Regions from separate parts of the Actinoplanes octamycinicus genome, predicted to be linked through region 2. Evidence: riboswitches for the same ligand, from Rfam matches in the RefSeq annotation. Region 2 holds a riboswitch; each other region holds the start of a gene.
The links. Region 2 has a riboswitch for cobalamin ahead of BJY16_RS39815 (VWA domain-containing protein). Riboswitches for the same ligand answer to the same signal wherever they lie in the genome.

Region 1: another riboswitch for cobalamin. It lies ahead of BJY16_RS09460 (ABC transporter substrate-binding protein); the one in region 2 lies ahead of BJY16_RS39815 (VWA domain-containing protein).
Region 3: another riboswitch for cobalamin. It lies ahead of BJY16_RS10765 (ribonucleoside-diphosphate reductase subunit alpha); the one in region 2 lies ahead of BJY16_RS39815 (VWA domain-containing protein).

Annotation. Positions count from the first base shown of each region.
Region 1 covers NZ_JACHNB010000001.1:2,093,925-2,101,261, reverse strand. The annotation lists gene BJY16_RS09480 (VOC family protein) at 1-571, shown strand, start outside; gene fliQ (flagellar biosynthesis protein FliQ) at 856-1,125, opposite strand; gene BJY16_RS09470 (ABC transporter ATP-binding protein) at 1,241-2,041, opposite strand; gene BJY16_RS09465 (FecCD family ABC transporter permease) at 2,038-3,081, opposite strand; gene BJY16_RS09460 (ABC transporter substrate-binding protein) at 3,078-4,016, opposite strand; cobalamin riboswitch at 4,103-4,236, opposite strand; gene BJY16_RS09455 (DUF4229 domain-containing protein) at 4,279-4,710, opposite strand; gene BJY16_RS09450 (hypothetical protein) at 4,722-5,147, opposite strand; gene mqnE (aminofutalosine synthase MqnE) at 5,158-6,327, opposite strand; gene BJY16_RS09440 (C40 family peptidase) at 6,659-7,337, shown strand, end outside.
Region 2 covers NZ_JACHNB010000001.1:8,784,024-8,791,360, forward strand. The annotation lists gene BJY16_RS39800 (cobalamin biosynthesis protein) at 1-66, opposite strand, end outside; gene BJY16_RS39805 (cobyrinic acid a,c-diamide synthase CobB) at 78-1,433, opposite strand; gene cobO (cob(I)yrinic acid a,c-diamide adenosyltransferase) at 1,427-2,026, opposite strand; gene BJY16_RS39815 (VWA domain-containing protein) at 2,292-4,541, opposite strand; cobalamin riboswitch at 4,551-4,680, opposite strand; gene BJY16_RS39820 (VOC family protein) at 4,788-5,138, opposite strand; gene BJY16_RS39825 (SRPBCC family protein) at 5,300-5,824, opposite strand; gene BJY16_RS39830 (ArsR/SmtB family transcription factor) at 5,821-6,138, opposite strand; gene BJY16_RS39835 (citrate synthase) at 6,272-7,337, opposite strand, start outside.
Region 3 covers NZ_JACHNB010000001.1:2,386,701-2,394,037, reverse strand. The annotation lists gene deoC (deoxyribose-phosphate aldolase) at 1-581, shown strand, start outside; gene BJY16_RS10780 (VWA domain-containing protein) at 719-2,014, shown strand; gene BJY16_RS10775 (peptidase) at 2,014-2,790, shown strand; gene BJY16_RS10770 (ribonucleotide-diphosphate reductase subunit beta) at 2,965-3,960, opposite strand; gene BJY16_RS10765 (ribonucleoside-diphosphate reductase subunit alpha) at 3,960-6,263, opposite strand; cobalamin riboswitch at 6,566-6,773, opposite strand; gene BJY16_RS10760 (DUF6346 domain-containing protein) at 6,833-7,337, opposite strand, start outside.

The sequences.
Region 1 (7,337 bases), 6.7 Mb from region 2:
GCAGCCGACCACCTGGAGCACCTACCTGGCCACCGACGACGCCGACCTGACCGCGGCCCGGGTCGAGGCCGCCGCCGGGAAGGTGCTGGTCGCGCCGTTCGACGTGATGGATCAGGGGCGGATGGCGGCGTTCCTGGATCCGTCCGGGGCGCCGTTCAGCGTCTGGGAGGCCGGGATGATGCGCGGGGCCGAGGTGTTCGACGTGCCCGGGGCGCTCACCTGGAACGAGTTGAACACCCGGGACGTGGACGGGGCGCAGAGTTTCTACGGCGCGGTCTTCGGCTGGACGTTCCGCGAGGCGCAGGTGGGCAACCTGCCGTACCTGCTCTGTGACAACGTGCGCCAGCCGGTGGCCGGCATCCAGCCGATGATCGGCGAGGGCTGGCCGGCCGACATCTCGCCGTACTGGCTGGTGTACTTCGCGGTCACCGACTGCGACGTGGCCGCGGAGCACGCGTTCGCCCTCGGCGGCCGGGTGGTCAACCCGCCGACGACGATTTCGATCGGGCGCTATGCGGTGCTGACCGACCCGCAGGGCGCGACGTTCGCGGTGCTCGCGGGCCGCCGCTGACCGCCGGGTCCGCTTCGGGTCAGCCAACCCCTCGTCCGGTACGGTCGCAGCGCACGCCTCGGGAATACCCGCAGCTCGTTCCGCCCGCCGTTATCCACATTTCTTGCCTGTCCACAGCCACGCCGTCGCCATCCCCTCCCCTCCGCCACACTGATCAGCGGGGGAGCCCCCGGTGGAGGGCGGGCTCTGTCGATCTTGCGATGGTGCTGGTCGCAGTGATTGCCAGGCGCGAAAAAGGCCGCCCATCGGGCGGCCTTCTGCTTCAGCGGTGATCCGCGGCGAGGTCAGCGGAGCAGGTCCGGGATCCGGTCGAACAGCTGCGTCGTGTAGGTGATCATCTCGTGCAGCATCCAGTTGCCGGTGAACAGCAGCACCGCGCCGATCGCCACCGCCTTCGGCACGAACGACAGCGTCGCCTCCTGGATCTGCGTCACCGACTGGAACAACGAGATCGCGAACCCGACCGCCAGCGCGGTCAGCAGCACCGGCGCGGACAGCTTCGCCGCGATCGTCATCGCCTGCAGCCCCAGCTCAACCACCATCGTGTCGGTCATGCCCCACACTTCGGGCGATCCACCACCGCCCGGAGTGCAGACCGGTCACACCCCGGTTGCCATTCGGTTCACCCGCACAGGAAACCTCAAGAAGCCCGCCCCGCTGCCGCGCGGGTCAGTGCCGGACCGCCACCACCAGCGGGCCGTGGTCGCCCGGGATGATCCGGACCTTGACCCGGTAGTGCTCGGCCAGGTTGGCCTCGGTCAGCACCTCGGTGGGCGTGCCCGCGGCGGCCACCCGGCCGGCGGAGAGCAGGACCATCCGGTCGGCGTACTCGCCGGCGGTGGACAGATCGTGCATGGTGGCCAGCACGGTGAGCGAGCGTTCCGCGCGGAGCCGGTCGACCAGTTCCAGGACCTCCTGCTGGTGGCCGATGTCCAGGGCGCTGGTCGGCTCGTCCAGCAGCAGGATCTCGGCGCCCTGGGCCAGCGCCCGGGCCAGGAAGACCCGCTGACGTTCGCCGCCGGAGAGGGTGTCCAGCCGGCGGCCGGCGAACGCGCGCAGGTCCAGCGCGGCCAGCTCCTCGTCGACCACGGCCAGGTCGGCGGCGGACTCCCGGCCGAGCGGCGGGATGTACGGGGTCCGGCCCAGCAGCACGTAGTCGAAAACGGTCATCGCCGGCGGGACGACCGGGTTCTGCACGACCACCGCGACGGTCTTGGCCCGGTCCCGGCGGTGCAACCGGTCGACCGGGCGGCCGTGCAGGTGGACGGTGCCCCGGAAGGGGAGCAGGCCGGCCACGGCGCGCAGGGCGGTGGACTTGCCGGCGCCGTTCGGGCCGATCACGGTGACCCACTCGCCGCCGGTCACTTCGAGGTCGACGCCGTCGACGATGAGGGCGCCGTCCAGTCGTACCGTCAGATCGGTCACCAGGATCGCCGCACCGGACCGCCCACCGGGGGCGGCATCGGTCATGTCGTCACCCCGCGGCTGGTGCGCAGCACCACGATGAAGAACGGCGCGCCGAGGAACGCCGTGACCACCCCGATCGGGATCTCCGCGGCCCCGCCGGCGACCCGGGCCAGCAGGTCGGTCAGCGCCAGGAAGGCCGCGCCGAAGAGCAGCGACAGCGGCAGCAGCGAGCGGTAGCTCGGGCCGGTGAGCAGGCGCAACGTGTGCGGCACGATGATGCCGACGAAGCCGATCAGGCCGGAGACCGAGACCGCCGCGGCGGTGCCCAGCGACGCCGCGACGATCAGCAGGTAACGGCTGCGCTGCGGGTGCAGGCCGAGGCTGGTCGCCTCCTCGTCGCCGACCGTGAGCACGTCCAGCTCGCGGCGCTGGGCGAGCACGATCGCGGCGGTCAGCACCGTGTAGGGCAGCACTACCAGCACGTCGTGCCAGCCGGCCGTGCCGAGCCGGCCGAGCAGCCAGGAGTACACCTCGCGCAGCGACTCCACGTTCCGCTGCAGCAGATAGGTCTGCACCGCGGCGAGGAACGCGGAGACCGCGACCCCGGCCAGGATCAGCGCGCCGGGTGATCGGTCGCGGCCGCCGGCGGCGCCGAGGAGCCAGGTCAGGGCGACCGCCACCAGGGCGCCGAGAAAAGCCGCCATCGGTACGCCGATCGGCAGCCCGGCCGTCGCGTCAGCGGCCGGGCGCAGCACGATCACCGCGGTCACCCCGAGCCCGGCTCCGGCCGCCACGCCGAGCAGGTGCGGGTCGGCCAGCGGATTGCGGAACGCGCCCTGGTAGGCGGCCCCGGCCAGCGCCAGCATCGCGCCGACCAGCAGGCCGAGCACCACCCGGGGCAGCCGGAGCTGGGTGAGGATGGCGATCTCCCGCTCGGTGAGCCCGCTGTGCAGGTCCACCCCGGGGATCAGGTTGAGCAGCTCGGCCGCGACCGCGCCGGGCGGCAACGCGACCGAGCCGAAGGCGAGGCCGGCGATGACCGCGACCAGCACGGCCAGCACACCGGCCAGCAGCCAGGCCGGGCGCAGCCCGGCCGGCCTCATGACGCGGGAATCTCGCGGACCGCGTCGGCCACGGCCTTGACCAGATCGACGGTACGCGGACCCCACCGTGACGCGATGTCGTCGTCGAGCGGGTAGACCTGGCCTTTCCGCACCGCCGTGATCGCCGACCAGCCGGTCCGCGCCTTGACCGTGTCCGGCGACTGCTGGCAGCACTGGGTGTCGGCCAGGAAGATGGTGTCCGGGTTCGCCTTGACCAGCGCCTCCGCGGAGAGCTGCGGGTAACCGCCCTTGCTGCCGTCGGCGTCCGCGGGGTCGGCGACGTTGGTCATCCCGAACAGGTCGAACACCCCGCCGATGAAGGTCTTCGAGGTGGCCGAGTAGAGCTCCGGGCCCAGCTCGTAGTAGTAGCTGAGCGGCTTGGCGCGCGCCGGGACGCCCTTGACCACCTGATCGATCTCGGCCTTCATCTGCTCGGTGAGCTTGCCGGCCTCGGCCGGGTGCCCGGTCAGCGTGCCGAACTCGGTGATCTCCCGGTAGGTGTCGTCCAGGGTCTGCGCGGCCGGGGACAGGAACACCGGGATCTTGAGTTTGCCGAGCTGGGCCACGATCTGGTCGCTGTCGCCGGAGAGCACCACCAGGTCCGGGTCCTTGGCGGCGATCGCCTCGGCGTTCGGCTTGAACCCGGACAGGTCGGTCTTCGGGGCGTCGGCCGGGTAGTCGGACTGGTCGTCGACCGCGGTGACCTGCGGGCCGGCGCCGATCGCGAAGAGCATCTCGGTGGCCGTCGGGCTCAGCGAGACGATCTTCTCGGGGCGTTTGTCCAGGGTGAGCGAGCCGACCGTGGCCGGGAAACTGGCGGCGGTGCTCGCGGCGGACTGGCCGGCCTCCGGTGACGTGCCGTCCTTGTCGGTGCCGCCGCAACCGGCGAGCAGCAGTGCGGCCGCCGTGCCGGCGGCGAGAAGCGCGCGTTTCATCGAGGTCCTCCTGTCGGTCGGGTGTGGTGCATCGCCGACAGGGCCTGGGGGCCGCCGCCTGCGAGACGCCCCTCCCCGGGAGCGCGGGTTCGCGACCGCGCCCAGGCGACCTGGCTAGACCTCACATGGAGGGATCACAGTTGCGGGACAGCTCCGGTTTCACACCGGCTTCGCTGCGGCGCGGTCCCTGAAACGCTATCCCAGCCGGGCGCCGGTCGCTGCTCGACCTCAGGGTCTGTTCCGTCGGACACCTCCGCGGCGGCTATTTGCCCGCCTCGGTCCGGTCCTCGGCGGTCCGGTTGCTGGCGAGCTTGTCCGCAGCCGGCCCGCCCTCGGCGATGCCACCCTCGACCTGCTCGCTCTCGGCCTGCTCACCGTCGGCCTTGCTCCCGGTCGCGCTCTCGGCCTTGCTCTCGGCGGCGGCCACCCGGTCGCCGGCCGCGGCGGCCTCGTCGTCGCCGGCCAGGGCGGAGCGCAGCCGCGCTTTCTCCGCGGCGCGGCGCTGGGCGACCGAGCCGAGGTGCTCGGCCATCTCGTCGCGCCACTTGCGGAGCAGGAAGAACGCGAAACCGGCCGAGGCGACGAACGCGATCATCGCCTTGACCAGGATGTTCAGCGGGAGCGGGAAGAGCGCGGCGAAGACCACCACGAACAGGCCCAGGCGGCCCAGTGTGTACTTGATGGCGGGACTCATGATCTCTCTCCTCAGCCGGACCGCTGACGGAGCCAGCGGAGGCCGTAGAACCAGACGAAGCAGTACACGACCGTAGCGGTCACGGCGCCGGCACCGCCGCTCACCAGGGGAGGAGTGTACGGCGCGAGCACCCCGGCAACCGTCATGCCCGCCGCCGCGCCGAACCCGATGCCGAGCGCCGCGGCCATCACCCGGTCGGCGCCGAAGCCCTGCGCCCGGAACTGCTCCACGAACAGCCAGGTCGGCAGGATCACGATCAGCCATCCGTTGGTCTGGCCGAAGTCGGCGACCCTGGTCAGCGTCAGGACGCCCTCCAGGACCAGCACCACCGCGATGCCCAGGACCAGCCCGGCGAACGCCGCGCCGAGCAGGTCGCCGACCGTCTCCACCGGGCCTGGGTTGCGCCGCAGCCCGCCCGCGCTCCGCTGTCGAGTCATCCGCCGAACCCTAGGCCCAGACCTTCTGCGGTTCGCTGCGCCGCTCGGCCAGACCGACCGGCTTGTCATACTCCCGGACGACCTCGTACCGCGTGTTGCGCTCGACGGGCTGGAACCCGGCGTCCCAGATCAGGTCGAGCAGGTCGTCGCGGTGCATGGTGTTCGGCGTGCCGTACGAGTCGGCGTCGTGGGTGATCTTGTACTCCACCACCGAGCCGTCCAGGTCGTCGGCGCCGAAGTTCAGCGAGAGCTGGGCGACCGACAGGCCGTGCATCACCCAGAAGCACTTGACGTGCGGCACGTTGTCGAAGAGCAGGCGGGAGACGGCGAACGTCTTGAGCGACTCGGCCGGGGCGGCCATCGTGGTCCGTTCCTGGATCCGGTTACGGATCTTGCCGTCCGCCGAGTCGTGGAAGTCGTGCTGGTAGCGCAGCGGGATGAAGACCGCGAAGCCCCCGGTCTCGTCCTGCAGCTCGCGCAGGCGCAGCACGTGGTCGACCCGGTGCCGCGGCTCCTCGATGTGGCCGTAGAGCATGGTGGCCGGGGTCCGCATGCCTTTCTGGTGGGCCAGCCGGTGGATCCGCGACCAGTCCTCCCAGTGGCAGGCATGGTCGACGATGTGCTGCCGGACCTCCCAGTCGAAGATCTCGGCGCCGCCGCCGGTCAGCGACTCCAGCCCGGCGTCCATCAGCTCGTCGAGGATCTCGCTGGCGGACAGCCCGCTGATCTTCTCGAACCACTGGACCTCGGTGGCGGTGAAGCACTTGAGCTTGACGTTGGGCAGCGCGGCCTTCAGCTCGCGCAGCACCTTGGGGTAATAGCGCCAGGGCAGCGTGGGGTGCAGGCCGTTGACGATGTGCAGCTCGGTGAGCTGCTCGTCCTCCATCTCCTTGGCCTTGCGGACGGCCTCGTCGATGCGCATCGTGTAGGCGTCCTTCTCCCCCGGCTTGCGCTGGAAGGAGCAGTAGGCGCAACTGGCGGAGCAGACATTGGTCAGGTTCAGATGCCGGTTGACGTTGAACATCACCCGGTCACCGTTCAGCTCGGTGCGCTTGTGGTGGGCCAGCCGGCCGAGCCAGGCCAGGTCGTCGCTCTCGTAGAGCGCGATGCCGTCCGCGCGGCTGAGCCGCTCACCGGCGTAGACCTTCGCCTCCAGGTCCCGCTTCAGTCCGGCGTCCATGTGGCCCCTCTCCCGTCGTCGCCGTCGAGACTACGTCCCGCCCCCGACAACCAGCACGCCGCCGGGTGCCCGGATGTCCCGTTTCACATACTGGGAAGTAACCGAAATTGACGATCATGACATCGTCCCGACAAGCCGCTGAACTGGGCGAATGAGCGCGGACGCCGACAACTAGAAAAATTCTCAGCGTCCTTTCACCTTCTTTCGATCGACAGCGGTGCGCCGCCTGCGGTATGAACCTTTAGGAACGACTAGCGACGGTCTGCCGACCGCCGCGGACGGGGAGCTCATGTCGAAGGCACTGCGGTACGGACAGCGTCCAACTCGCTCCGTGCATGCGCGACTCCGCCCCGTCAGCTACTCGGCGGCCGTCGCCGCGGCACTGGCTGCGCTGTTCCAGCCGATCCCGGCCATGGCCGCACCGGGCGACGACCCGGCGCTCGCCGCCGGCATCCCGGACACCGGCTCGCGCCCCACCACGCTCGGCGCGCTGGTGCTGCCCGGCACCCCGGTCAGCCCGGCCACCACGCCCAGCAGCATTCCCGGCTCGGCGACCAACCCGGCCCTGCAGCAGATCGAGCGGGGCCGGCTCGAGGTCGACCAGCTCGGCGACCAGCTGCTCAAGCTGAAAGCCGACCGCGACCTCGCCCAGGCCCAGGTCGGCACCGCTGGGCAGCGGGTCACCGACGCGCAGGCCAGCCTGCAGGCCGCGCAGACCAACGCGGTCGCCGCCGCCGGCGAGGCCATGCAGCAGGCCGCCGCGGTCCCGCCCGGCGCGCTCGACTCCGGACTGCTCGGTCTCGACCAGCTCGCCCGCCTGCAGCGCGGCGAGGTGCCGACCGACGACTCGGCGGCCCGCCGCCTGGAGGCCGCGCAGGTCGCCGCCCAGGTCGCGCTCGACGAGCAGACCACCACCACGGCCAAGCACAACGACCTGGTCGCGCAGTACACGAAGCTGAACACCCAGCTCACCCAGAAGCAGACCGCGCTGACCGCGCTGGAGAACGCGC
Region 2 (7,337 bases):
CTGCACCGCCGTCGCCAGGTCACCCGCCGAGGTCCCGGCGCGGGCCCCGACCCCGACCGCAAGCACCCCGGCCACCATCACGCCGCCGCCGCGCGCACCAGCCGCTCCGCCATCCCCCGCCGCCCCGCCCAGTGCAGATGCAGGTAGGACGCGTGCACCCCGGGACCCGCGAACCCCTCCGGATCCGCGCCCCGCCACGCCCACGCCGCTCCCCCGGCCGGCGACAGCAGCAGCCCGGACCGGGGATGCACGGTGGTCCGGTGGAACTCGTGCCCGGTCACCCGGGTGCCGGCCGCCGCGAGCGGGCTGTCGGTCAGCGCGACCGCGTCCCGGTAGCCCAGGGTCAGCGACGGGGTCATCGCCGCCTCCGCGTCCAGCACCCCGCACATCGGGGCGCCGTCCAGGGTGCGGCACAGCCAGAGCAGGCCGGCGCACTCGGCGGCGATCGGGCGGCCGGCCACGGCCAGCTCCCGGACCGCCTCGCGCAGCGGCTCGTTGGCGGACAGCTCGGCGGCGTACACCTCGGGGAAGCCGCCACCCACCACCAGCGCACGGGCGCCGGCCGGCAGGGTGGTGTCGCGCAGCGGGTCCACCACGGCCACCTCGGCGCCGGCGCCGGTCAGCAGCTCGGCGGTTTCCGCGTACGCGAAGGAGAATGCCGGACCACCGGCGAGCGCGACGACCGGGCGGCCCGCAACCGGGGTCTCCGCCTCCGGGGTCCACGGCGTCGCCGCCAGCGGCGGCGCCGATCGGGCCACCGCCGCCACCGCGTCCAGGTCGACCGCGCCGGCGATCAGCGTGGCCAGCGCGTCCACCGAGGCGAGCGCCTCGGCCCGGCGTTCCGCGGCGGGCACCAGCCCGAGGTGCCGGGACGGCGCGGACACCGCGTCGGCCCGGCGCAGCGCGCCCAGCACCGGGGTGCCGACCTCCTCGCAGGCGTCCCGCAGGATCTGCTCGTGCCGGTCGGAGCCGACCCGGTTCAGGATCACCCCGGCCAGCCGCACCGTCCCGAAGCTGCGGAACCCGTGCACCACCGCGGCGATCGACCGGCCCTGCGCGGCGGCGTCGACGACCAGGATCACCGGTGCCTGCAGCAGCTCGGCGACCTGCGCGGTGGAGCCGGTCTCGCCGGCCCCGGTCCGCCCGTCGTAAAGGCCCATCACGCCCTCGACGATCGCCAGTTCGGCGCCTTGTGAGCCGTGTGCGAAGAGCGGCCCGATCAGCTGCTCGCCGACCAGCACCGGGTCCAGGTTGCGGCCCGGCCGGCCGGCGGCCAGCGCGTGATAGCCCGGGTCGATGTAGTCCGGGCCGACCTTGAACGGCGCCACCGGCAGCCCGCGCCGGGCGAACGCGGCCAGCAGCCCGGTGGCCACGGTGGTCTTGCCGTGCCCGGACGCCGGCGCGGCGATCACCACCCGGGGAATCGTCACCATTCGATGCCCTGCTGCCCCTTGCGCCCGGCGTCCATCGGGTGCTTGACCTTGGTCATCTCGGTGACCAGGTCGGCCGCCGCGATCAGGTCCGGGTGCGCGTCCCGCCCGGTGATCACCACGTGCTGGGTGCCCGGTCGCTCGGCGAGCGTCCCGATCACGTCCGCGACGTCCACCCAGCCCCACTTCATCGGGTAGGTGAACTCGTCCAGCACGTAGAACTTGTAGGTCTCGGCGGCCAGGTCCCGCTTGATCTGCGCCCACCCCTCGGCCGCCTCGGCGGCGTGGTCCCGCTCGGTCCCGGCGCGCTGGATCCAGGACCAGCCCTCACCCATCTTGTGCCAGGTGACCGGCGTCCCGTTGACCCCGTCCAGGGCTTTCAGCGCGGTCTCCTCGCCGACCTTCCACTTCTGCGACTTGACGAACTGGAACACCCCGATCGGCCACCCCGCGCTCCACGCCCGCAACGCCATCCCGAACGCGGCCGTCGACTTCCCCTTCCCCGGCCCGGTGTGCACGGCGAACACCGCCTGCCGCCGCCGCTGCCGCGTCGTCAGCCCGTCGTCGGGCACGGTGGTCACTTTCCCTTGCGGCATCTGGTCGCTCTCCCCTGCACATCAAAGATCCATTTTCGGTACGCGGTCCGCACCCGGCCGGCCGCGTCTCTCCGCGAGCACCGCCGTGCCCTCCCCGAGCCCTTGCCGTACCAAGCCCGGCCGCCCGTCCCCCTCCGCGAGCACCGCCGTGCCCGAGGCCCAGCCGCGGTCCCGCCCCCGGCTGGTTGTCATGGGTGTCTCCGGGGCCCGGAGACACCCATGACAACCAGCCGGACAACCGCGACGCGCGTCCCGGACCGTCCGGTCAGGCGGCTCGGCGGTAGGCGCGGTCGGCAGAGGCCGGGGCGGGCGCCGGACGCGCGTGGCCGGTGGCGGCTTCCAGCTGGTCCAGCGGCATCACGTCGGCCCGGAGGGCGGCGGCGAGCTTGCCGGCCAGGCCCAGGCGGATCGGGCCGGACTCGCAGTCGACGACGACCGTGGCCACGCCGGACAGGGCCGGGGCCAGCAGCAGCGGGTCCGGGCCGCTGGTGGCGCGGCCGTCGGTGACCACGATCAGCAGTGGGCGGCGCCGGGGGTCGCGGCGGCGTTCGGTGGCGATGGTGCGGGCGGCGGCGCGCAGGCCGGCGGCGAGCGGGGTCCGGCCACCGGTGCGCAGGGCGGCCAGCCGCATCACGCCGACCTCGTGGCTGGACGTCGGCGGCAGCACCACCTCGGCGTCCGCGCCCCGGAAGGTGATCATCCCGATCCGGTCGCGGCGCTGGTAGGCGTCCCGCAGCAGGGACAACACCGCGGTCTTGACCAGCGTCATCCGCTTGCGGGCGGCCATCGAGCCGGACGCGTCGACGACGAAGAGCACCAGGTTCGCCTCGCGGCCGACGTGGATCGCCTCGCGCAGGTCCCGCGGCTCGACCCGGAACGCTCCTCGCGCCGACACGAGCTCACGGCCCCGCGCCACCTCCCCGGTCCCCGGGACAGCACGGTCGCCACGGACAGTAGCTCGGCCGGCGTCCAGGGCGCCGCGGTGCAGGGCGGCTCGGAGGGTGGCGGGCAGGTGCGGGGCGCCGGCGAGTTTGCCGAGCGGCTTGCGGGCGCCGACGACCCGGCCGCGGCGGGCGTAGGCCGGGGAACGTTTGCCGGTGTGGCCGCCGTCGCCGCGCGCGGTGATCCGGAGCGTGCGCGGGCGGAAGGCGGCGCCGGCCTGGGCGGGCGCGGCGGCCTGGCCACCGCCGCGCGGCGCGTCACCCGCCGGCGGCGGGTCGGCGGGCGTGGACGGCGAGGTGTCGGCGGGCGTCGCGTCGGCCTGCGGACTGCCGCCCGGGCCACCGGGCGGAGGACCACCGGCCGGGCCACCGGGGCCGCCGTCGGGACCACCGTCCGGCCCGCGATCCGGGCCGCCGGGACCGCCGTCCGGGTCGTCGTCCGGGTGCCGGTCGTCCGGCCCCTCGCCCGCGGCGTCGTCCCGGGACTGACCGGCGAGGTCCTCCCGGGCCTGGCGCTCGGCCTCCTCGAGGGCCTGGTCCAGCTTCTCCTCGTCGGTGCCGGGCGGGTCGAGCGGATCGGTGCGGCGCCGGTGCGGCAGGGCCAGCCGGGCCGCGTCGCGGACGTCGTCGGCGGTGACCCGGTCGCGGCCGTGCCAGGCGGCCAGCGCGACCGCGCAGCGGGCCACCACGATGTCGGCGCGCATGCCGTCGACCCCGTAGGCCAGGCAGACCCGGGCGATCCGGTCCAGCTCGGCGTCCGGCAGCACGACCGTGGGCAGGATGGCGCGGGCGGCCGCGATCCGGGCGGCGTACTCGCGCTCGTCGGCGACGAACCGGGCGGCGAAAGCGGCCGGATCCAGCTCGTAGGCGAGCCGGCGGCGGACCACCTCGGCGCGCTGGGTGGCGTCGCGCGGGGCGGCCACCGTGACCACCAGGCCGAACCGGTCGACCAGCTGCGGGCGGGGCTCGCCCTCCTCCGGGTTCATCGTGCCGACCAGCAGGAACCGGGCCGCGTGCTTGACCGAGACACCGTCGCGCTCGACGTGGGCGCGGCCCATCGCGGCGGCGTCCAGGAGCAGGTCGACCAGGTGGTCCGGGAGCAGGTTGACCTCGTCGACGTAGAGCACGCCGCGGTGCGCGGCGGCGAGCAGGCCGGGCTCGTAGGCCTTGACGCCGTCGGCCAGGGCCCGCTGGATGTCGAGGGTCCCGACCACCCGGTCCTCGGTGGCGCCGACCGGCAGCTCGACCAGGGTGGCCGGGCGGTGCGCGGCGGGGGTGTCGGCGGCGTGCGGGCCGTCCGGGCAGTCCGGGTCCGGGGCGGCCGGGTCGCAGGCGAAGCGGCACCCGCGGACCACCGTGACCGGCGGGAGCAGGGCGGCCAGGGCGCGGACCACGGTGCTCTTGGCGGTGCCCTTCTCGCCGCGGACCAGCACCCCGCCCACGGCCGGCGAGACCGAGGTCAGCAGGAGCGCGAGGCGCAGGTCGTCCAGGCCGACCACGGCCGAGAACGGGTACGGAGTTGTCACAGGGTGTTCCCTCCCGGCGGGTGTCCACGCCCGCGCGTCGGTCGTCACGAGCGGCCGGAGTCTCCTGACTCCCGGATCGCCGTTCCCCGCTCGCCTTCCGGCCTGCCGGCCGTGGCGTGCTGTCTCGTCAGCGGGTCGCTCCCCGGTCACAGTGGCGGGACCGTCCCGGATTCACACCGGGTTCCTCCGCAACCGCTCGGGCCCCATCCTTCCGACCGACAAGCCGCCCCGTCAAACAACCCCCACGAGATCACACCCCGCGGCCGAGCAACGCCACGAGATCACACCCCGCGGTCAGATCGAGACCAGGCAGAACACGTGCCCGTCCGGATCGGTGAGCACCGCCTGCCGCTCGCCCCACGGCTGGTCCTCCGGCGCGTCGATCACGGCGGCTCCCGCCTTTTCGGCCGCCGCGGTCACCGCGTCGACGTCGTCCACCCGGAAACTGATCGCCACCCCGGCCAGCCCCGCGGTCGGCGGCCGCTGGTGCAACATGATCTCGGTGGTGGTGCCGGGAACGGTCAGCGTCGAGAAATCCCCGAACGCGGACTTCTCGGTGAGACCGAGCACATCCCGGTACAACGCCCGGCTCCGGTCCAGGTCCGCTACCGACACGATAAGGCGCTGAAGTCCGATTACGGTCATGCTCGCGACCCTACTACCGGGTTTTCGGTGACCACCCGCGGGCATTGAAGGGGGTCGGTGATCGCTCGGGACGCGCCAGCGTCCTGATCACCGACCTCCGCCCCGCGCGGGAGCATGCGATCCGCACCCCAGCGGACGCGCGAATACAAAGATCTTGATCTTCAGATTTTGTCCGTAGACGATGCGAAGACAGCCGCATAGTGGTCGCGCAAGTCTTTCCAGCCGTGGTCCATGGCGGCCTTGCCGCGGATCGCCGTCACCGGCTCGCCGGCCAGCAGCCGCCCGAGCACGTCGGCGCACAGGTGCCACCCGGCCGCGACCATCGCGTCCATGTCACGATCGGCCAGCGTGTGCCGCAGCGTCAGCCGCGTGCCGTCCCCGGCCGGCTCCAGCTCCCAGCGCAGCAGATCCTCGCCCCAGGTGTATTCGAGCAGCTGGGTCGCCTCCACCCGATGAACGAAGGCGGGCAGCGCGGTCCGCTCGTCGCCGTCCACCATGGTGAGGGTGGCCGGACCGGTTTCGGTCAGCGGCCGGGAGGCGGTGAAGGGCGCCCAGCGGTCCAGCCGCTCCGGGTCGACCAGGGCGGCCCAGACCCGCTCGGGCGGCTGGGGCAGCTCGCGGATGAAGATCAGGGTCCAGCGGTCGCCGTCGGCGACCACCGCGGCCTCGGTGTGCGGTCCGGTCACGGTTCCTCCTCCGATGAGGTCGACGCGAGATGTCTTCCCAGGGCGTCCAGGTGGCCGTCCCACAAGGTCCGGTACGGCCGGAGCCATGCGTCGAGGGCCCGGAACGGCCCCGCCTCGAGCCGGTAGATCCGCTGCTGGGCCTGGGCCCGCACGCTGACCACACCGGCCTCGCGCAGCACCCGCAGGTGCTTGGAGACCGCGGGCTGGCTCATCCCGAGCGCCTGGACCAGGTCACCCACGCTCGCCTCGCGGGTCAGCAGCGCGTCGACGATGCGCCGGCGGGCCGGTTCGGCGAGCACTTCCAGGACGTCCACCCCACCAACATGCCCCAGCAGGAATATAACTGTCAAGGCATACTGGGTGCCGAGAAACGCCCCACCGGAATTCCGGTGGGGCGCCGTTCGACGATCCGGTTCGGGCTCCGCCTCCGAGTCCGAGACGGATTTCTCAGCGCTGCGACATCGGGACGAAGTCGCGCACCGGGGAACCGGTGTAGATCTGCCGCGGGCGACCGATCTTGTTGGCCGGGTCGTTCATCATCTCGCGCCACTGGGCGATCCAGCCGGGCAGACGACCGATAGCGAACAGCACCGTGAACATCTTCGTCGGGAAACCCATGGCCTTGTAGATCAGGCCGGTGTAGAAGTCGACGTTCGGGTACAGCTTGCGGGAGACGAAGTAGTCGTCGTTGAGCGCGATCTCCTCGAGCTGGAAGGCGATGTCCAGCAGCGGGTCCGGCGTGTCCAGGGTGGAGAGCATCTCCTGGGCGGCCTTCTTGACGATGGCGGCGCGCGGGTCGTAATTCTTGTAGACCCGGTGGCCGAAGCCCATCAGCTTGACGCCCTTTTCCTTGTTCTTCACCCGGGTGACGAACGAGTTGACGTCTCCGCCGTCCTTGCGGATCTGCTCGAGCATCTCGAGCACCGCCGCGTTGGCGCCGCCGTGCAGCGGGCCGGACAGCGCGTTGATGCCGGCCGAGACCGAGGCGAACAGGTTCGCCTGGGCCGAGCCGACCAGCCGCACCGACGACGTGGAGCAGTTCTGCTCGTGGTCGGCGTGCAGGATGAAGAGCATGTCCAGGATCTTGGCGACCTTGGGGTCCACGTCGTAGTTGACGGTCGGCAGGCCGAACGTCAGACGCAGGAAGTTCTCCACGTAGTCGAGCGAGTTGTCCGGGTACGGCAGCGGGTGGCCGATCGACTTCTTGTACGCATACGCCGCGATGGTCGGAAGTTTCGCCATCAGCCGGATTGCGGAGATATCCACCTGCTCGTCGTCCAGCGGGTCGAGCGCGTCCTGGTAGAAGGTGGACAGCGCGGTCACCGCCGAGGAGAGCACCGCCATCGGGTGCGCGTCGCGGGGGAAGCCGGAGAAGAAGGTCCGCATCTCCTCCTGCAGCAGCGTGTGCACCCGGATCTTGTCGCCGAAGTCGCGCAGCTGCTGGGCGGTCGGCAGCTCGCCGTTCATCAGCAGGTACGAGACCTCGAGGAACGTCGACTTCTCGGCCAGCTGC
Region 3 (7,337 bases), 6.4 Mb from region 2:
CCTCGGTGTGCGTGCGCCCGTCCGACGTGCCGTACGCGGTCGAGCTGCTGCGCGGCACCGAGGTCCGGGTGGGCACCGTGATCGGCTTCCCGCACGGGGACACCAGCACCGAGGTGAAGGTGGCCGAGACCGAGCAGGCGGTGGCCCGCGGCGCCAGCGAGATCGACATGGTGATCAACATCGGCTGGCTGCGCTCGGGCGACATCGCGGCGGTGGAGACCGAGATCAAGGAGATCGTGCGGGCGGCCGGCGAGGCGCACGTCAAGGTGATCCTGGAGACGGCGTACCTGACCGACGAGGAGAAGCTGGCGGCGTGCTGGGCGGCCGAGCGGGCCGGGGCGGCGTTCGTGAAGACCTCGACCGGCTTCGCTCCGACCGGCGCGACGATCGACGACCTGGCCCTGATGCGCTCGGCGGTGTCGCCAAAGGTGCAGGTCAAGGCGTCCGGCGGGATCCGCAGCCTGGACACCCTGCTGGCGATGGCCGCGGTCGGCGTGACCCGGTTCGGCTCGTCGGCCACCGCCGAGATCCTGGACGACCTGGCCCGGCGACAGGTGACCACGTACGCCCGTCGCGCCTGAGCCACGGCGGCACAGGGCGCCGATGACCACGCGCCACAAGCGCTGAAGTCCCCGGGCCGGGCCCCACAAGGGTCCGGTCCGGCGGTCCCCCCACCGACGATCATGGATGACCCGTACGTTTATGATCTTGGCGCGTGATCCACAAAAGTCTGTCCATAGTGGTGGCGACTGGATTGATCGGTGCCGCCACCCTGTTCGGCGCCGCCCCGGCGTACGCCGACGAGACCGAAACCTCCGAACCACCCCGCGTTGAGCTGGTCCTCGACGTCAGCGGCTCGATGCGCGCCGCCGACATCGACGGCGAGACCCGGATCGCGGTGGCCAAGCGCGCCTTCAACAAGGTGGTCGACGCGCTGCCGGAGAACACGCAGCTCGGCATCCGGGTGCTCGGCGCCACCTATCCCGGCAAGAACAAGAAGATCGCCTGCAAGGACACCCAGCAGATCGTCCCGGTCGGGCCGGTCAACGCGGTCCAGGCCAAGAACGCGATCGCCACCCTGAAGCCGACCGGGTACACCCCGATCGGCCTGGCGCTGAAGAAGGCCGCCGAGGACCTCGGCGACACCGGCTCGGTACGGCGGATCGTCCTGATCACCGACGGCGAGGACACCTGCACCCCGCCGGACCCGTGCGAGGTGGCCCGCGAGCTGGCCGCACAGGGCACCCACCTGGTCGTCGACACGCTCGGCCTGACCCCTGACGAGAAGACCCGCAAGCAGCTGGTCTGCATCTCCACCGCGACCGGCGGCACCTACGCCGCGGCGAAGAGCGAGGAGGAGCTGACCGACCGGGTGCAGCAACTGGTCGACCGGGCCGCGGTGCCGCCGCCGGTGCAGCCGGCCGTGGTCACCGGCACCGCCGACTGCACCAACGCGCCGCTGCTCGCCCCGGGCGTCTACACCGACCGGGAGAAGATCAGCGAGCACCGCTTCTACCGGGTGGCCGTGCAGCCCGGCCAGGAGCTGCGGGCCTCGGTGAGCATCTCGCTCGACCGGGCGCTGAACCCGGACTACGGGGTGCTCCTGAAAGCCGCGAGCAGGGACGGCCGGGAGCTGGTCCGCGGCGTGGACGCGGGCAGCGGGCGCGCGGACGTGCTGTCCGCAGGTCTGCGCTGGTCGGCCGACGAGCAGAAGGCGGACGCCAAGGCGTCGGCCGACGCGGCGGACGCGGACGACGCGGACGAGCCGGCCGACTCCGCCACCGAGCTGTGCCTGATCGTCAGCAACTCCTTCGCGGCGGCCGTGACCGCGGCCGGGCCGGGCATGCCGGTCGAGCTGAGCATCGACCTGGTCGACGCGTCGCACGCGCCGGACGCCCCCGGCCTCGGCCGCGGCTTCCTGTTCCTGCTGGTCCTGGCGATCGCCGGGCTGGTCGCCGGCGTGCTGGCCGGCTGGATCACCCGGTACTGGGTGGCCACCTGGAGGGAGAACTGATGAGGATCAAGCACCTCGCGCTGGCCGGTGCCGCGATCTTCGGCATCGCGGCCGTGCCGGCGCCGGCGTTCGCCGACGACCCGCAGCCGATCGCCCCGGTGAAGACCGCCGGGACCTCGTTCCTGACCGCCGTGGCGATCACCGCGAACCAGCCGGTCGAGGTCGGCGCGGTCACCGGCGACTACCTGTACTGGCAGTTCACCGCGGAGGCCGGCCAGCGCCCGGACCTGGCCGCGTCGGTCACCCTGCCCGCCGACGGCCGCACCGGCGACGAGTCGTGGATCATCGAGGTCTTCGACGGGTTGCGCCGCCGGCAGGCCTGCGTGGCCGGCGAGCAGAGCCCGGTGGCGGCCCGGGACGCGGCGCAGGTGACGCTCGGCTGCCGGATCCGGCAGGTCCGGTCGTGGGCCGAGCCGCAGGACGGCGATCCGCTGCCGGGCACCTACTACGTGCGGCTGTCCAGCACCAAGGTGCCGGAGGCGGACCTCGGCCTGCCGCTCAAGGTGCGCCTGACGCTGACCGCCGAGAAGGGTGACCTCGACGCCGACCAGGGCGAACTGGCCAAGCCGCTGGTTCCGAACAACCAGCCCGGCACGGTGCTGACCGGTCCGGCGCCGTCGGCGTCGCCGTCCGCGGAGGTCGAGGAGAGCAGCTTCAGCATGGACTGGCTGCCGGACTTCTCCGGCCGCTGGTTCTGGACCGCCGGCGGCGGCATCCTCGCCGCCCTGACCGGCCTGTTCGGTTTCTCCCTGACCCGGCGCCGCCGCCGCGCCTGAGAAGAAGCCCGGGACCGGAGACCGGTCCCGGGTTTTCCTTTTCCGCAACCACCCGCGGACAATGAAGAGGGCGGAGATCGTTGTGGACGCGCAGCGGCCAGATCTCCGCCCTCGGCCCGCGCGGGAGCATGCGATCCGCACCCCGCTGGGCCTGCGTATATGAAGGTCCTGAATTTAAAAATCGTCGTCGAAGGTGACGCTGCCGGAAACTCCCACCTGGTAGGCGGAGACGCGGCGCTCGAAGAAGTTCGACAATTCCTGGACGTCCTGCAGCTCCATGAACGCGAACGGATTCTTGCTGCCGTAGACCGGCGCGATGCCCAGCGCCTGGAGGCGCCGGTCGGCGACGTGCTGCAGGTACTCCCGCATGTCGCCCAGCGACATCCCGCTCACCCCCTGTTCCAGCAGGTCGGCGGCGAACTGCACCTCGCACTCCACGGCCTCGGCGAGCATCTCCCGGACCTGCTGCTCCATGTCCGCGTCGAACAGGTCCGGCTCCTCGCGGCGCACCTGGTCGACCACGTCGAAAGCGAACGCCATGTGCATGCTCTCGTCACGGAACACCCAGTTGGTGCCGGACGCCAGACCCTGCAGCAAACCGCGGGACCGCAGGAAATAGACGTAGGCGAAGGCGCCGTAGAAGAACAGCCCCTCGATGCACGCCGCGAAGCAGATCACGTTGAGCAGGAACGCCCGCCGGTCCGCCTTGGAGGACAGGGCTCGCAGCTCGAAGATCGAGTCGATCCATTTGAAACAGAACTCCGCCTTGCGCGCGATCGACGGAATGTTGTCGACGGCGGCGAAAGCGGCCGCGCGCTCGTCCAGATCCGGCACATAGGTGTCCAGCAGATTCAAGTAGAACTGGACGTGCACCGCCTCCTCGAACAGCTGCCGGGACAGATAGAGCCGGCCCTCCGGGGAGTTGACGTGCTGATAGAGGTTGAGCACCAGGTTGTTCGCGACGATCGTGTCGCCGGTGGCGAAGAACGCCACCAGCCGGCTGACCAGGTGCTTCTCCGCGTCCGACAGGGTGGCCAGGTCGGCCAGGTCACCGTGCAGGTCGACCTCCTCGACCGTCCAGGTGTTCTTGATGGCGTCCTTGAACCGGTCGAAGAAGTGCGGATACTTCATCGGCCGCAGGGTCAGGTCCATTCCGGGATCGAGCAACATTACTGGCACGCCTCACACGATTCGGGGTTTTCCAGGGAGCAGACCTCGGCCGGGGTGAGCGCCGGGATCACCGAGACGGTGGCCTGCTGGATCCGCGTCGCCGGGCGGGAGCGGAGGTAATAGCTGGTCTTCAGCCCGGACTTCCAGGCGTAGAGGTACATCGACGACAGTTTGCCGATGGTCGGCGCGGCCAGGAACAGGTTCAGCGACTGTGACTGGTCGATGAACGGCGCCCGGGCGGCGGCCAGGTCGATCAGCGCACGCTGCGGCAGCTCCCAGGCCGTACGGAAAAGGTCCTTGATCTCGGCCGGCAGGCCGGCGATGTCCTGGACCGAACCCTCGGCCCGTTTGATCGCCTCCCGGATCTCGGGCGTCCACCGGCCGCGCGCCTTCAGCTCGGCCACCAGATAGGTGTTGACCTGGAGGAACTCGCCGGACATGGTTTCCCGCTTGAACAGGTTGGAGACCTGCGGCTCGATGCACTCGTAGCAGCCGGCGATCGACGCGATCGTGGCGGTCGGCGCGATCGCGACCAGCAGCGAGTTGCGGAGACCGTGCGCCGCGATCCGCTCCTTCACCGCGGCCCAGCGGGTCGGCTGGCCGAGCGGCGCGCCCCACAGCTCGGGGTGCAGGCGACCGGCCGCGGCCCGGGTCTGCGGGTACGCCGGGTGCGGCCCGAACTCGGCGGCCAGCCCGGCCGACGTCTCCAGCGCGGTCAGCAGGATCTCCTCCTGCACCCGGGTGGACAGCTCCTTGGCCGCGGCCGAGTCGAACGGCAGCTTCAGCGTGAAGAACGCGTCCTGCAGCCCCATCAGCCCCAGCCCGACCGGGCGCCACCGCGGGTTCGACGCGGCGGCCTGCACCGACGGGTAGTAGTTGATGTCGATCACCCGGTCCAGGAAGACCACCGCGGTGCGCACGGTCGCCCGCAGCCGCTCCCAGTCCACCCCGTCGGCCGTGGTGTGCGCGCCCAGGTTGATCGAGCCGAGGTTGCAGACGGCCGTCTCGTCGTCGCTGTTCACCTCGAGGATCTCGGTGCACAGGTTGGACAGGTGGATGGTGTTGCCGGGCGCGCCGGTCTGGTTGGAGAGCGCGTTCGACCGGTCCTTGAAGGTCATCCAGCCGTTGCCGGTCTGCGCCAGCGTCCGCATCATCCGCCCGTAGAGGTCCCGGGCCTTGACCGTTTTAACCGCTTTCACCGAGGCTTTCCGGTACGCCTCCGTGAACTCCTCGCCGAACAGGTCGGGCAGCTCCGGCGCGTCCGAAGGGTCGATGAGATGCCAGTCCTCGTCGGCCTCCACCCGGCGCATGAACTCGTCCGGGATCCAGTTGGCCAGATTCAGATTATGGGTACGCCGGGAGTCCTCGCCGGTGTTGTCGCGCAGCTCCAGGAACTCCTCGATGTCCGGGTGCCACGGCTCCAGGTAGACGCAGGCCGCACCCTTGCGCCGGCCGCCCTGGTTGACCGCGGCGACCCCGGCGTCCAGCGTCTTCAGGAACGGGACGATGCCGTTCGACCGGCCGTTGGTGCCGCGGATCAGCGCGCCCCGGCCGCGGACCCGGGACCAGGCGATGCCGATGCCCCCGGAGAACTTCGACAGCTTGGCGACCTGGTGGTACCGCTCGTAGATCGAGTCCAGCTCGTCCTTGGGCGAGTCGACCAGGAAGCACGAGGACATCTGCGTGTGCCGGGTGCCGGAGTTGAACAGGGTCGGTGAGCTGGGCAGATAGGCCAGGCTGGAGATCAGCCGATAGAAGCCGATCGCCTCGTCCGGGGTGCGGGACAGGCCGCAGGCGACGCGGAGCAGCCAGTACTGCGGGGTCTCCAGCGGGGTGCGCTTCGTCGGGTGCTTGAGGAGGTAGCGGTCGGCCACCGTGCGGAGGCCGAAATACTCGAACCGGAGGTCGTTGGCCGGATCGATCGCGGCGTCCAGTTCGGACCGGAACCTGGTGACGAAGGCCAGCGTGTCGTCGCTGATCAGGCCCTGCTCGTGGCCGAGCGCGATCGACTCGCTGAAGCGGGTGACGCCGTGCTCGCGGACCTCCTGGGTGACCAGGTCGATCAGCAGCCGGGCGGCCAGCCTGGAGTACTGCGGCTCCTCGCCGATCAGCTCAGCGGCCGTCTGAATCGAGAGTTTGTCCAGCTCCTCGGTGGTGGCACCGTCGTAGAGCCCGCTGATCGTCCGGGTCGCCACGCGCAGCGGATCGACCTCGTCCAGCCCGGTGATCCAGCGCTCCACGGCCGCGACGATCCGGTTGACGTCGACCGGCGTCAGCTCGCCGTTGCGCTTGCGCACCCGCATGACCTGCCGGCGCTGCCCCGGGACGGTTGTCGTCTGCGGGCTCGCGTCCAGGCCCGTTCCCGGGCTGTTCTCCGGATTCTTTACCGGGCTACTCTCCGGGCTCTTTTCCGGACTGTTCTCCGGGCCCTTCTCCGGACTGTTCTCCGGGCTCTTTTCCGGGCTTCTCTCCGGCGTGAGCGTCATGGCCCTCTTCCCTCGCGAGTCGGCGCGCGGGAAGACACCACACTGCCCGCCGGGCGCGTGGGCGCACGGCGGCAACGAAGGCGTCGGCCGTCCCACGCGGCCTTCGACCGCCGCACACGGTCGCGTGCGGCGCGCTGGCAGGTCTTCGGACTCGTGGGCGCTCTCGAAAGAACCTACTGGCCGTCGCTTCCCAGACCTCACGGTCCAGTGCTCGATGACGGCGGTCGTTCCCACTCACCGCTGCGGGGCAGTCCCGGTCTCACACCGGATTCCCTCTTGCCTCGGACGCTCCCGGGGAGCGGCCGAACCAGCTGCGATCGAGACTATATATGGGCACGACACCGTCCACGCAACGCCAGATGGTGTGTCGCGCGCCCCTACTGCCGTCAACCACGCCGGCCGAACAGCCTCCGGCCCCATTCGCGCAGCAGCAGCACCAGCAGGAAGAACGGAATGAGGGCGACGCAGGCGATGACCATGGCGACGGCGGTGACCCAACCGCGAGAGGGGACTACGGGACGCGAGAAGCCGATGGTTCCCCTGCTGCTCTGGTTCTCACCGATCGTGAACGTGTCCCCGGGCTTCTCCCCCTTGAAGAAACCTGGCTGGTCGATCGTCAATCGGGTTCCGTTCCAGCCCCAGTTGACCGATACCGTGCACGCATCGTAATAACCGAACCCCTTAAAGGTGACTGGCCCACGGCGCGCACAACTCACAACGGTCGCATCCCCCGTCCGTCTCGCCTCGGCGAAGTCGTGCCCGCTGAAACGCTCGACGGTCATCGCTGTGGTGAGCAGGACGAACAAGACGAACAGAAGAACCACGAGGACGACAAGGTCACCGGCCCATGCACCGCGCCGCACCTCTACGACCGGACCGTTCCGGTCGCCG